Regions from separate parts of the Duganella vulcania genome, predicted to be linked through region 1. Evidence: predicted binding sites of a transcription regulator. Region 1 holds the regulator's gene; the other holds the start of a gene.

Region 1 (7,097 bases):
CAACGGCTCCAGCGCACCACTTCGATGGTGTGGCCGTCCGGGTCTTTGATCATGGTGCCGAAATAGCAGTCGAATTCGCCGACCACTTCGTAGCAGGCCATGACGACGGGCTCGTCCGATCCAGTTCCACCGCCATCGGTGTCTAGTCCAGGTGACGCAACGGGTGGGCGTAGTCCGGCCACACCGGCTGGAAGAAGCGCTGCACCATGGCGGCGTCCACCTCGTCCAGCGAGGCCGGCTTCCATTGCGGCGCGTTGTCCTTGTCGATCACCAGCGCGCGCACGCCTTCGATCACTTCGCCATCCTCGAAGTTGTGGCGCACCAGCGTGCGCTCCATGCGCAGGCAGCCGGCCACGTCCAGCGCGGCGCCGCGCTTGACCAGCTCGTGCGTCACGCACATCATCAGCGGCGAGCGCGTGGCCATGACCTGCAGCGTCTTTTGCGCGAAGGCGCTGTCGTCCGTTTTCAGCGAGGCGATGATGGCCGGCACCGAGCCGGCGCCGAAGTGGCGATCGATGGCGGCGCGCTCGGCCGCCAGCTTGCTGTCGCCCGCCGCGCCCTTGAACGGCTCGGCGAAGGCGGCGATGGCCTCGGCCAGTTCCGCGCCGGCGGTCGATTCCAGGATGGCCTCCAGCACCTCCATCGCTTCGGCCGGCGCGTAGTGGTCGGCCAGTCCCGCGTACAGCGCGTCGGCCGCGCTAATGGTCACGCCGGTCACGCCGAGATAGCAGCCCAGCTTGCCCGGCGCGCGCGACAGGAAGTAGCTGCCGCCCACATCCGGGAACAGGCCGATGTTCACTTCCGGCATGGCCATTTTGGTCCGCCCGGTGACGATGCGCACGCGGCAGCCGGGGCCGCCCTGCGCCACGCCCATGCCGCCACCCATGACCACGCCATCCATCAGCGCGATGTACGGCTTGGGATAAAAATGGATCAGGTGGTTGAGCGCGTACTCCTCGGTGAAGAAGTCCTCCACCAGCGCGCTGCCGCCCTGCGGCGTGGCGCGGCCGGCGTCGTAGAAGAAGCGGATGTCGCCGCCGGCGCAGAAGGCCTTCTCGCTGCTGCTGCGGATGACCACGGCGGCCACGCCGCTGTCGTCGCGCCACGCCATCAGCGCCTGCGTGATGTCGCGCACCATCGCCAGCGATAAAGAGTTCAAGGCCTTGGGCCGGTCCAGCGTGATGAAGCCGGTTCCGTTGCTGACGCTGGTGTGGACGTATTCGCTCATGGGGTGCGCAGGATAGTGGTGAAAACCCTATTCTATGCGGGCGCAAAAAAGGGCGCCAGTGCGCCCTTAGTTTGATGGTGCCGGGGCCGTTGTTATAGGGCGGCGGCAGCGGGTTCGTAGCTATCCGGGAGATGCTTGATCGCATCGTGACCGTGCTCTTGGACCTTGGCTTTGTACTTCATGACCTGCCGATCCAGCTTGTCGACCAAGGTGTCGATGGCGGCGTACAGGTCCTGGGACAGGCTTTCCACGTAGACGGTCTTGCCCGACATGCGCAGGTTGATTTCAGCCTTCTGGCGTTTCTCTTTCTCTTTAAGGTTATCTACGGTCAGGATGACAGCAATATCAATCACTTGATCAAAGTGGCGGGTGACGCGTTCCAGCTTGCTCTGCACGTATTCACGGATGGCCGAGGTCACTTCGAGATGATGTCCACTGATGGTGAGATTCATACACACTCCTAAAGATAATGTCGCTTCTTACGGTTAGTGCGGGGCCCATTGCTACCGGGCGCGCAGGAACCAAGTAACTACAAAGACTTGCGGAGACTGACTGGCGGGATTTTCAAAGCTTCGCGATATTTGGCAACAGTTCGTCGCGCAATCACCATGCCTTGTTCTCCCAGCATGTCCGCAATCTTACTGTCGGATAAAGGATTTTTCGGGTCTTCTGCTCCTGTCAATTGCACAATGAGTGCGCGTATCGCCGTCGAACTTGCTTCCCCCCCCGCTTCGGTGGCGACATGGCTACCAAAGAAATATTTCAACTCAAACATGCCATGCGGGGTCAGCATATATTTTTGAGTTGTTACACGAGAAATAGTGCTCTCGTGTAGACCCAGTGTATCAGCAATTTCGCGAAGCACAAGGGGGCGCATGGCGACCGCGCCGTGCGAGAAAAAGTTCTTTTGTCGTTCTACTATCGCTTGTGCGACGCGCAAAATCGTGTCGAAACGCTGGCGCATATTCTTGATCAGCCACTTGGCTTCCTGCAGCTGCGCGCCCATCGCGCCCTCGCCTTTTCCCTGCTTGAGCAGGTTGGCGTACATGGCGTTCACGCGCAGGCGCGGCATGACGTCGTTGTTGAGGCTCACTTGCCAGCCGTTGCGTGATTTCTTGACGATCACATCCGGCACCACGTAGTCCGACACGTCCGACGCGAACGCCGAGCCCGGATGCGGATTGCACTGGCGGATGACGGTTTGTGCTTCGCGCAAATCCTCGTCGTCGCACAGCAGCGCCTTCTTCAATTTGTTGAAGTCGCGCTGGGCAAACCAGGTCAAATGATTTTCCACGATGGCCAGCGCCATGCGCCGCGTGACCAGCGGGATGCCCGGCAGGCGCTTGATCTGCAGCGCCAGACACTCGGACGCGTTGCGCGCGCCCACGCCCATCGGGTCGAAGCTTTGCAGCAGCGACAGCGCGGTGCGCAGTTCGTCGAGGTCCACCTCCAGCTCTTCCGGCAGGCGGGCGTGGATTTCCTCCAGCGATTCCTCCAGGTAGCCGTTCTCGTCCAGCGCGTCGATGATCAGCTCGACCAGCGCGCGGTCGCGCATCTCCAGCACCGTCACGCGCATCTGCTCCATCAGGTGCTCGCGCAGCGTGCAGTGGCTGGCCTCGAGCTGCGGACGCGCATCCTCGTCGTCGGGCGCCTTGCTGCGGCCGGCGTCGCTCCAGTCGACGTCGGCGTCGCTGCTGGTGCTCTCGGTGTCGGCGGCCGGGCCGTCGTAGTTGTCGGCGTCGGCGGCCGGCGCCTCCTGGGCGTTGGGCGGGCCTTCCGGCGGCGCGTCGCCGACCGGGGCTTGCTGGCTGATGGCGCCGTCCGACAGCAGCCGCAGCGAGCGGTCCAGCGGGTCGTCGAGGCGCTCCAGCAGCGGATTATCGGTCAGCAGCTGTTCCAGTTCCTGATGCAGCTCCAGCGTCGACAGTTGCAGCAGCCGGATCGACTGCTGCAACTGGGGCGTCAGCGCGAGGTGCTGCGACGTGCGCAGTTGCAAAGACTGTTTCATGGGTCACATACGGAAGTGTTCACCCAGATACACGCGACGCACCGATTCGTTGGCGATGATGTCGTCTGGCCGGCCTGAAGCCAATACCGTGCCCTGGTTGATGATATATGCGCGGTCGCAGATGCCCAGCGTCTCGCGCACATTGTGATCGGTAATGAGGACGCCGATGCCGCGTTCCTTGAGGAAGCGCACGATGCGCTGGATCTCAATGACGGCGATCGGGTCGACCCCGGCGAATGGTTCGTCGAGCAGCACGAAGCGCGGGTTGGTGGCCAGTGCGCGCGCGATCTCCACGCGGCGGCGCTCGCCGCCCGAAAGCGACAGCGCCTGGTTCTCGCGCAGCTTTTCGATCTGCAAATCGGCCAGCAGGGTATTGAGCCGTTCATCAATGGCAGCCTTGGATAAAGGCTTGCCGTCCACTTTCTGGATTTCGAGGACGGCGCGGATATTTTCTTCCACCGTCAGCTTGCGGAACACCGACGCTTCCTGCGGCAGGTAGGACAAGCCGAGCGAGGCGCGGCGGTGGATCGGCAGCGAGGAGATGTCGGTGCCGCTGATGTCGATGCTGCCGGCGTCCGACGGCACCAGGCCGACGATCATGTAGAACGAGGTGGTCTTGCCGGCGCCGTTGGGGCCGAGCAGGCCCACCACTTCGCCGCATTCCACTTGCAGGGACACGTCATGCACGACCTGGCGCTTGCCGTAGGTCTTTTGCAGGCCGCGTACGATCAGGGTGCTACCGCAGGATGGTTCCATGCTCACTTCTCCGTGGCCGGCGGCGTCGACGCGGCTGGCGTGGCGGCCGGCGCGGCCGGGCGGATGGTTGGCTGGATCACCATGGTGCCGCGGCCGGCGCCCGGCTTGCTCTCGCCGGTGACGGTGTTCTTCACGGCGAACTGTTCCTTGCGGCTGTCGTAGGAAATGAACTCGCCGTTGACCTCGTCGCTGAGGCGGCCGCCTTCGAGGCGGCGCACCTTGGCCTTGGAGAACAGCTTGACCAGGTCGGTCTTGTTGCTGTACTCGATGCGCTCGGCTTCGCCTTCGACCCACTGGTCGCCGGCGCCGTCGCGCTTCTGGCGGAAGGTGGCCGGCGTGCCCGGCGTGCTGGTCAGCACGACGAAGTCGTAGCCTTCCGGGTCGGTGGTCATCACCGCCTTGGGCGACTTCAGCAGCAAGGTGCCGCGCGTCAGGATCACGTTGCCGATCAGCGTCTTGACCTGCTTGACGTCGTCGATCTGCAGATCATCATACTGGATCGTGGTCGGCTTGGTGGAGTCGGCCTTTTCCGCGTGGGCGGCGCAGGCCGCCATCAGCAGCACGGCGGCCGACAATATCAATTTTTTCATCGTCATTCCATTCTTCATCGTTGGTTCTTCAATGGCCGGGGCGCGGCGGCAGCACCAGCTGCCCGCGTCCGCCCAGCTGCACTTCGCGCGTGGCGTTGTTGGCCTTCATGCCGACGCCGTTGGCGGTGGCGTTGCCGATCTCCAGCGCCACCGGCGCGGTGGTTTCCATCCGTTCCTCGTCCGGGTACACGGTCAAGGTCGAGGTCGTCATGCGCAGCGCCTGCGCCTTCGGCGTGGCCGGGCGCACCACGTCCACATTACCACTGAGCTTGACGCGCGTATTGCCCTGGTCGACATGGGCGGTGTCGGCATGCATATTCATCGGCGGCTGGTCGCCCGACAGGCTGTGCACGTACGGCTTGTCGATGTCGGACGCGTCGCCGACCGGGTGGTGGGTCAGCTTCTCGCCGGAGATGATGTAGGCCGGCTGGCCGGTCTTGTTCATGCGTACCATGCTGAAGCGGTCGATGATGTAGTCCGGCTCGTTGCGGTGCTGGTCGGCCTGCGCCTGCTGGCCGGCCTGGTTGACCACCTGCACCAGCCAGAAGCTGCCGATGGCGACAAACACACCGACCACCATCACGATGGTCAACTGCCAGCGGTGGGCTGTTCTCTTATGCATGCTCGGTCCTCGTCAAACCAGGAACTGCGCCATCACGCGCTCGTACGTGCCCTGCGCATGCAGCAGCAGTTCGCATACTTCGCGCACGGCGCCGCGGCCGCCAGCGGCCACCGTGGTGTGGTGGGCGCGCTCCAGCACTTCGGCGCGGCCGTTCGGCACGGCCACCGCGAAGCCGACGCGCGTGAGGATCGGCAGGTCGACCACGTCGTCGCCGATGAAGCCCACCTGCTCGGCGGTGAGGCCGGTCTTTTCCAGCAGCGCATTGAACGGCGTGAGCTTGTCGTGGCCGCCCTGGTGCAGGAAGCCGATGCCGAGGTCGGCCGCGCGCTTGATCACCTGCGGCGAGGTGCGCGCGCTGATGATGGCGGTCTGCACGCCGGACTCCTGCAGCAGCTTGATGCCCAGGCCGTCGTGCACGTTGAAGGTCTTGAGCGCCTCGCCCTCGGCGCCGTAGTGCAGGCTGCCGTCGGTCAGCACGCCGTCGACGTCGAAGATCATCAGCTTGACGCGCGCGGCGCGTTCCACATACGTTAATTCGGTCATCAGATCACCTTGGCGCGGGTCAGGTCGTGGATGTGCAGCGCGCCGACCAGCTTGCCGTCGGCGTCGGTCACCAGCATCTGGTTGATGCGGAACTGTTCCATCACCGCGACCGCGTCGACCGCCAGTTTTTCCGGCGAGATGCTGCGCGGGTTGGCGTGCATGACGTCGCGGATCACGACCTTGGTGAAGTCCTGGACCTTCTCGATCATGCGGCGCAGGTCACCGTCGGTGAACACGCCGATTGGTTTGTTATCGGCGTCGACCACGGCGGTCATGCCCATGCCCTTTTGCGTGATCTCCAGCAGCGCGTCGGTCAGCTTGACGTCGGCGGTGACCTTCGGCACGGCGTCGCCGCTGCGCATGACGTCGCGCACGTGGGTCAGCAGGCGGCGGCCCAGCGCGCCGCCCGGATGCGAGCGCGCGAAGTCTTCTTCCTTGAAGCCGCGCAGGTCCAGCAGCGCGACGGCGATGGCGTCGCCCAGCGCCAGCGTGACGGTGGTGGAGGTGGTCGGCGCCAGGTTCATCGGGCAGGCTTCCTTGGCCACGGCCACGTTCAGGTGGACATCGGCGATGTCGGCCAGGCTGGAGCCGGGCTTGCCGGTCATGGCGATGACCTTGCTGCCCATGCGCTTGACCACCGGCAGGATGGTCATCAGCTCGGCGCTCTCGCCGGAATAGGAAATGGCGATGAAGGCATCGTCGGCGGTGACCATGCCGAGGTCGCCGTGCGCGGCTTCGGCCGGATGCACGAACAGCGCCGGCGTGCCGGTCGAGGCCAGCGTGGCGGCGATCTTGCGGCCTATGTGGCCGGACTTGCCGATGCCGGACACGACCACACGCCCCTTGCAATTCAGCAACAGTTCGATGGCCTGCACCACGCTGTCGTCGGCGTCCAGGCGGGCGTTCAGGGCGGCGATGGCCTCGGCCTCGTTTTGCAGGGTGTCGCGGGCAAGGCGCAACGCACGCGCGGCCATATTTGCGTCAAAAGCTTTCAGCATTGTTTTTTCATGGGTTACACTCATGCCCAAGTATAGCCGAATTGAGAAAGCAAAAAACTTGCCAGTAACAACATAAGGGGCCCTACAGCCCACAAACAACGAAATAATATTTTCTGGCCAGGTTGATATGACGTTTACACCTTTGGAATTGACCTTGTTGTTGCTGGGCAGCGCGGTGCTGGGCGTGGTCGCCTTCCGCATGCTGCAGCTGCCGCCGATGCTGGGCTACCTGGCGGTCGGCATCCTGATCGGCCCCCACGCGCTGGGCCTGGCCGAGTCGGGCGAGGCCTTCCACTCGCTGGCCGAGTTCGGCGTGGTGTTCCTGATGTTCTCCATCGGGCTGGAATTCTCC
Region 2 (7,097 bases), on a different contig from region 1:
CACCAGCACCTGCGGCGTCTCGAACTCCAGCGCGGCGATGGCGTCGCGCGCGTTGGCAAAACTCTTGGTGGCGAGGTTTTCCCGCGCCAGCGCTTTTTCCAGTACCCAGCGGATCGATTCGTCGTCGTCTACTATCCAGATTGGCTTCATGTGTTGTATGTATCCCGCAATATGGATCGTCAATCAAGGGACTCGGCATCCGCCCCTGCTTGCCAGGGCTTATGGCAACGGCAGCAGGATACGGAAGTCCGTGTATCCAGGCCGGCTCTCGCACTCGATCACGCCCATGTGCTGCTGCACGAAGGTTTGCGCGAGGGTCAAGCCCAAGCCGCTGCCGCCCTCCCTGCCCGATACCAAGGGGTAGAAAATCCGGTCGCGGATCTGGGGTGCGATACCCGGTCCATTGTCGATGATATGCAAGTCTAATGCCAGCCCGTAGCGGACCTTGGCCAGCGTGACCTGGCGAGCCACGCGCGTCTTGAAAACGATCTCCGCATCGCCCGCCTCGATGCGCGCGGCCAGCGCCTGGGCGGCGTTGTGCGCGATGTTGAGCACGGTCTGGATCAGCTGTTCCTTGTCGCCCCGGAACTCGGGAATCGAGGCGTCGTAGTCGCGCAGGATGGTCAGGCCGGACGGGAACTCGGCCAGCATCAGGCTGCGCACGCGCTCCAGCACTTCGTGAATGTTGACGTCGCCGACGATGTGCGGCCGGCGGTGCGGCGCCAGCAGGCGGTCGACCAGGGTCTGCAGCCGGTCCGCCTCCTTGATGATGACCTGGGTGTACTCGCGCAACTGGCCGGCGTGCAGCGCCGGCAGTTCCATCTCCAGCAGCTGCGCCGCGCCGCGGATGCCGCCCAGCGGGTTCTTGATCTCGTGCGCCAGGTTGCGGATCAGCTCCTTGTTGACCTGGCTCTGGTCGAGGATGCGCTCCTCGCGGTCCAGCTTGAGGTGCTGCAGGTGCTCGCGCAGTTCGATCAGCACGTGGCCGGCCGGATCGTCCAGCGCCGAGACGATGCTGTGCACATGCAGCGGATCGCGGCCGGCGCGCTCCAGCGTCAGGTCCTGGCGCAGGTCGGAGAACTTGTGCTCGCGCGCCTGCGTGCAAATGTTGTCGAGCTCGCTGGGGTTGAGGAACTGCGCGCTCAGCGTCTGGCGCGACAGGGCCTTGAGCGAGCTCTCCAGCAGATTCTCGGCGGCCGCGTTGGCATACACGAAGCGGCCCTCGGGGTCCAGCAGCACCACGGCCGAGGCTAGCAGCTCCAGGCCCGCCAGGGCGGCCGGCCGGTGCTTGCCGGCGTTATGTAGACTCGTCATCGGATGTTCGCGATCTCACGTTTCAATGCTTCGATATTTTTTTCCGAGCGGCTGATGCTGTCGCGCATGCCGGCCACCCGGTCCAGGTATTTGGCGTAGTTGCGCTCGTCGCCGCGCCGTTCCGGCTCGCCATTGTTGAACTCCTTGCGCAGCTCGGCCAGCTTTTGCGTCTCGCTCTTGAGCTCGTCCTCCAGGATGCCGCGGCGGTCGGCGTCGCGCGCGCGCTGCTCGGCGCTGTCGACGCGGGGAAAATCGCCCGGCGTGGTGACCGGCGCCGGCACGTTGCCGCGCGCAGGCGCGGCCTGGCGGCGCGGCGGCGCCGGGATCACGGCGCCCGGCAAATCCATGGACTTGCAATGGCTGCCGCGGTTGACGTCGGTGTACTCGATGCTGCCGCTGGGCGATACGCATTTGTAGATCTGCGCCTGGGCCTGCATCGCAATGCAGCCCAGCAGCGCCAGCGACGCCATCGACACGCATCGTTTCAAGCTAGTTGTCATTCGAAATCCATGGGTGAAACTATCCATCCCGAATATACAACATCCAAAGAAAAACGCGGGGAAAGCCATGCTCGCCCCGCGTTTTTTGCTGCGCTACAGGCACCGGCGTGGCCGATGCGTTGCTATTACAGCGAGTAGTACATGTCGAACTCGGCAGGGTGAGTCGTCATGCGCATGCGCTGGACGTCCTGCATTTTCAGTTCGATGTAGGCGTCGATCATGGAATCGCTGAACACGCCGCCACGGGTCAGGAACTCGCGGTCCTTGTTCAGTGCGTCCAGTGCCTCTTCCAGCGACGAGCACACGGTCGGGATCAGCGCGTCTTCTTCCGGCGGCAGGTGGTACAGATCTTTCGATGCTGCCTCGCCCGGGTGGATCTTGTTGGCGATACCGTCCAGGCCGGCCATCAGCAGCGCGGCGAAGCACAGGTACACGTTGGCCAGTGGATCCGGGAAGCGGGTTTCGATACGGCGGCCTTTTGGATTGGCCACGTGTGGAATACGGATCGAAGCCGAACGGTTACGGGCCGAGTACGCCAGTTTGACCGGTGCTTCGAAGCCTGGAACCAGACGCTTGTACGAGTTGGTGCCTGGGTTGGTGATCGCGTTCAGCGCCTTGGCGTGCTTGATGATGCCGCCGATGTAGAACAGCGCGGTTTCCGACAGGCCGGCATAGCCGTCGCCGGCGAACAGGTTGACGCCGTCTTTCCAGATCGACTGGTGCACGTGCATGCCGGAACCGTTGTCGCCAACGATAGGCTTAGGCATGAAGGTGGCGGTCTTGCCATAGCTGTGGGCCACGTTCCAGACCACGTATTTCAGGTTCTGGGTCCAGTCGGCGCGCTCGACCAGGGTCGAGAACTTGGTGCCGATTTCGTTCTGGCCGGCGCCGGCCACTTCGTGGTGGTGCACTTCGACCGGGATGCCCAGCGATTCGAGGATCAGGCACATTTCCGAACGCATGTCCTGGAAGCTGTCCACTGGTGGCACTGGGAAGTAGCCGCCCTTGACGGTCGGACGATGGCCGCTGTTGCCGCCTTCGATTTCCTTGTCGGTGGTCCACGAAGCTTCGTCGGAATCGATCTTGACGAAGCAGCCGGACATGTCGATCTTCCAGCGCACGCTGTCGAAGATGAAGAACTCTGGCTCCGGGCCGAAGTAGGCGGTGTCGCCCATGCCGGACGATTTCAGGTAGGCTTCAGCGCGCTTGGCGATGGAGCGTGGATCGCGGTCGTAACCCTTGCCGTCCGACGGTTCGATCACGTCGCACTGCATGAACAGGGTGGTCTCTTCCATGAACGGGTCGATGTTCGCGGTGTTTGGATCTGGCAGCAGAATCATGTCCGAAGCTTCGATGCCTTTCCAGCCGGCGATCGAGGAACCGTCGAAGGCGTGGCCCGATTCGAACTTGTCGATGTCGAAGTGCGACACAGGCACGGTGACGTGCTGTTCTTTACCACGGGTGTCGGCGAAACGGAAATCAACGAATTTGACTTCGTTTTCCTGGACCATTTTCAGAACTTCTGCGGCTGTCATTGCCATGCGTATCTCCTAAAGGAATGTGGGGCTCGTGCGCTCTTGGTAAGCAGTATCCGTGCCAGCCCAAACTTCCGGGGCTTGTGTCGGTAGCGTCTTTGAACTCGCCGCCAAATGAATCTAAAATTCACGGGGAAGTCCAAGTGACGCTATTTGAGGCAGTTCAACACCGCACCAACTCAGTGCATATTCGAGATTTTGCACCGTATCTGTGCATTTCGGGAAATTTCCCGAAAATTGCACGGCTTTGGTGCGCCTGCGTGTGGTGCGTACGCAGGAGGCCTATAATAAACTCAAACTTATTTCTGGAACATGACATGAGCAAAATAGACGATATTCTTGCGCTGGCGCGCAGCCGCAGCAAAGACTGGCCCTATGCCGGCGCCGTCACGCCGCAGGAAGCGTATGAATTGGTCAGCGCGGACAACGCGGTCAAGCTGGTCGATGTACGCACCCATGCGGAGCGCGACTGGGTCGGCCGGGTGGCCATTCCGGAGGCCCAACATGGTGCGGTGCAGTGGAGCCTGTATCCGGGCGGGATCGCCAATCATGAATTCATCGAGCAGCTCAATTCGGTGGCGCGCAAGGACCAGGTGATCCTGTTCCTGTGCCGCTCGGGCGTGCGCTCGCGCGGCGCGGCCAAGCTGGCCACCGAGCACGGCTACCAGCACTGCTACGACATCCTCGAAGGCTTCGAGGGCGAGAAGGACGAGCGCGGCCACCGCAAGAACATCAACGGCTGGTGCAAGGCTGACCTGCCCTGGATCGGCGCCTAGGTTCTACACCGCCGCGGCCTCGTCCGGAGCGGGCGCCGACTCGCCCATCAGGAACTGGATACGCTTGCGCACGAACTGGATGTGGCTGCGCAAGCCGTACAAGCCATCCGCGAACGACAGCGGGATCGACACCTGGTTGACCAGGTCCTCGATCTCGTTCAGGCGCACCAGCTGGCGTTCATAGACCTGCATGCGGATCTCCTCCGGCGCCTCCTCCACCGCCTGCTCCACCGCGCGCAGCTGGCCGTACCAGCGGTACACGCGCGAACGGATGCGCCACACATACAGCGGCGGCACCACCTTGGACAGCGGCAGGATCAGCGCGCCCAGCGCCACCACCACCACCCACATGCGGTCGAGGAAATTGGCCAGCCAGAACGTCATGTAGCGCTGCAACAGCGGCGGGCCGCTCTTGTAGTACTTGGCCGCCTCGGCGTCGACCGGGATCTCGGTGTACTTGGCCGACGGGAACTGGCCCTGCTGCGAGAACCATCCCGCGCCGCCGTGGATGCTGCTGGCCGCCTGCACGAACAGGTCCACCAGCGCCGGATGCAGGTCGTCGCGCGCCACCAGCGTGGCGGTCGGGGCGATCAGGTTGTAGTCCTCGGCCGGGATATCGCGGCCCAGGTCGACGATCCCCTGCGGCAGCACCACATGCGTCAGGAACGGCAGCTTGCGCGCGTACGCTTCGGCCTGGTTGAAATTGAACAGCTTGATGCCCGGCGTTTGCAGCAGCATCTGGATCAACGGCGCTTCCGGCGCCGAGGTGAACACCAGGCCGTCGATGCGGCCCTCCAGCAGCTCCACCGTGGCCGGCGTGTTGGCCAGCGAGAAGCGCTCCACCTCGCCCTTCTCGACGCCGTTCAGCTCCAGCACCTGGCGGAACAGGCGCGGCGCGCCGGCGCCCTTGGGGCCGTAGTTGATCTTCAAGCCGCGCAACTGGGTCAGCTGGGTGATGGGCAGCTTGCCCTTGGTCTCGCGCAGGAACAGCCACAGCGGCTCGACAAACAGGCTGCCCAGCGAAGTCAGGCCTTCACGCTCGGCCGCCTCCTCGTTGGTGGAGCCGCTCTGGACGAAGGCGATATCGACCTCGCCGGCCTTGAGGCGCCTGAGGTTTTCGCCCGACCCGGCGGACGGCACCAGCGTCACCTTCACACCGTGCTTGGCCAGCGCGGCCGCGTATTTCTTGCCGAATTCCGAATAGGCGCTGTTTTCCTGGCCGGTCGCCAGGCGCACCGTGCGCGGCGGCTGCGGGTCCACCAGCCAGTAGGCCAGCGCGCAGACGCCGGCGATCAGGGCGATGGAAGGAGCGGCGGCGACAAACAAGTCCCGCAACGAAAACTGCGTGAACTTGAGGATTTTGGACATGTGGTGGCGTATCGGTTTCATGGGCTGATACATTGCCCACAAATCAACGTGGGGTCAAGTCTGACATTCGGACACGTGCTCAGCCGTAGGACGCGCCTACGCTAGAGCTCGTGTCCGAATGTCAGACTTGACCCCAATGTTTAGCCGCCGCAAGCTTGCAGGGGCGGCGTGGTGGATGCGGTGGCGTTGCCGCCGGTTTTGACGATCGCCGGCGGCACAGCCCCCGGCTTGGCGACCGGATGCGGTTCGATCAGCGGCATCAGGCTAGGCGCCAGCACCACCAGCAACTGCACCGGCAGCGCGCTGGTGAAGTCGTAGTGCTTCGAGTCCGGCCCGTGCACGTAGGCCGTCATTGAGCCGAAAAAGCGCTCGCCGATGTTGAACACAAACGTCGCCGAGCGGTTCACGTAGCGCGATTCAATCAGCCGTCCGCCGCCACCGTACACGTCGAAGCGCTGGTCGCCGGTGCCGGTCTTGCCGCCCACCGGAATCACCTTGCCGTCCGAGCCGACAAAGGCCATGCGCGCCCGCTTGGCGGTGCCGTCCGACACCACGCCGCGTATCGCGTCGGCCACCACGCGCGCCACTTCCGGCGATATGACCTGTTCGTTGGTGGTCGGTTTGGCCTTGCTCACGATGGTCTCGTACGGCGTGCCCTCGGCGAAGTGCAGCGAACTGATACGTTGGCTGGTCTTGCGCACGCCGCCGTTGACGATAATCCCCATCAGCTCCGCCAGCGCGGCCGGACGGTCGGCCGACGCGCCCAGCGTGGTCGCATACGACGGCACCAGCGATTCAAACGGATAACCCATCTTCTTCCACTGCTTGTGGATTTCCATGAAGCCTTCCACCTCGATCAGCCCGGCGATGCGCTTGTCCTGCGCGTGCTTGTGGTGGGTCTTGAACAGCCACTGGTAGACCTCTTGCCGTTCCTTCTCGCTGGCGGCCGTCATCTGCGACAGCGTCGCGCCCGGATGCAGGCGCATGTACGCCGCCATCCACAGCTCCAGCGGGTGCACGCTGGCCAGGTAGCCGCGGTCGGCCAGCGACCATTTGTCGATCGCGTACTGGTCGTACAGCTTGGCCACGCGCTCTTCCGGCACTTCGTTTTGCGACGGCAGGTTGTCCTTCAGGAAGGCGGCGAACTGCTGCTGGCTGGCCAGCGGATACACGGTGCGGTGGATCACCGCCAGCCGCACCGGCGTGCTGCGGATGTTGGCCAGCAGGATCTTGTCCAGCTCGGACTCCGGCTTGCCCTTGTACTTCAGGTAGAAGCGCGCCAGGAATTCCTTGCCTTCCTTGTCGGCGAAGCGCGCCAGGTATTGCGCGCGGCGCGGGTCGTCCGAGTCGGCCAGCAGCGACGCCGACGAACCCGGCGTCTGGAACATGTAGTACTTGGCCACGTCGCGCATCAGGCGCACAAACACCAGGTTGGTGGAGTGGCGCAGCGCCTCGGTCACGGTCAGGATCTTGCCGTTGTCTTCCTTGGAGAAGTTGCCGAAGTGGTGCAGGCCGCCGCCGGTGAAGAAGCCCTCGCCCGGATTGCCGGAATACTTGCGCTCCATGGCCGCGTTCAGCATCGGCGTCAACTCGCGTCCGCCCTT

What was found. The regulator sigma-54, encoded in region 1, starts transcription at its own class of promoters, with help from an activator protein. The targets are predictions, from matches to a motif close to TGGCANGNAANCTGCTTT.
Positions count from the first base shown of each region.
Region 2: a site for sigma-54 is predicted at 3,396-3,413, ahead of glnA (type I glutamate--ammonia ligase). Genes of this name have one in related genera too.

Region 1 covers NZ_WWCX01000024.1:5,738-12,834, forward strand. The annotation lists gene GTP90_RS15435 (enoyl-CoA hydratase/isomerase family protein) at 143-1,228, opposite strand; gene hpf (ribosome hibernation-promoting factor, HPF/YfiA family) at 1,321-1,680, opposite strand; gene GTP90_RS15445 (RNA polymerase factor sigma-54) at 1,758-3,236, opposite strand; gene lptB (LPS export ABC transporter ATP-binding protein) at 3,240-3,992, opposite strand; gene lptA (lipopolysaccharide transport periplasmic protein LptA) at 3,995-4,582, opposite strand; gene lptC (LPS export ABC transporter periplasmic protein LptC) at 4,611-5,204, opposite strand; gene GTP90_RS15465 (KdsC family phosphatase) at 5,217-5,747, opposite strand; gene GTP90_RS15470 (KpsF/GutQ family sugar-phosphate isomerase) at 5,747-6,745, opposite strand; gene GTP90_RS15475 (monovalent cation:proton antiporter family protein) at 6,873-7,097, shown strand, end outside.
Region 2 covers NZ_WWCX01000040.1:46,737-53,833, forward strand. The annotation lists gene ntrC (nitrogen regulation protein NR(I)) at 1-150, opposite strand, end outside; gene glnL (nitrogen regulation protein NR(II)) at 220-1,314, opposite strand; gene GTP90_RS20200 (DUF4124 domain-containing protein) at 1,311-1,814, opposite strand; gene glnA (type I glutamate--ammonia ligase) at 1,940-3,355, opposite strand; gene GTP90_RS20210 (rhodanese-like domain-containing protein) at 3,667-4,125, shown strand; gene GTP90_RS20215 (TAXI family TRAP transporter solute-binding subunit) at 4,129-5,493, opposite strand; gene GTP90_RS20220 (transglycosylase domain-containing protein) at 5,634-7,097, opposite strand, start outside.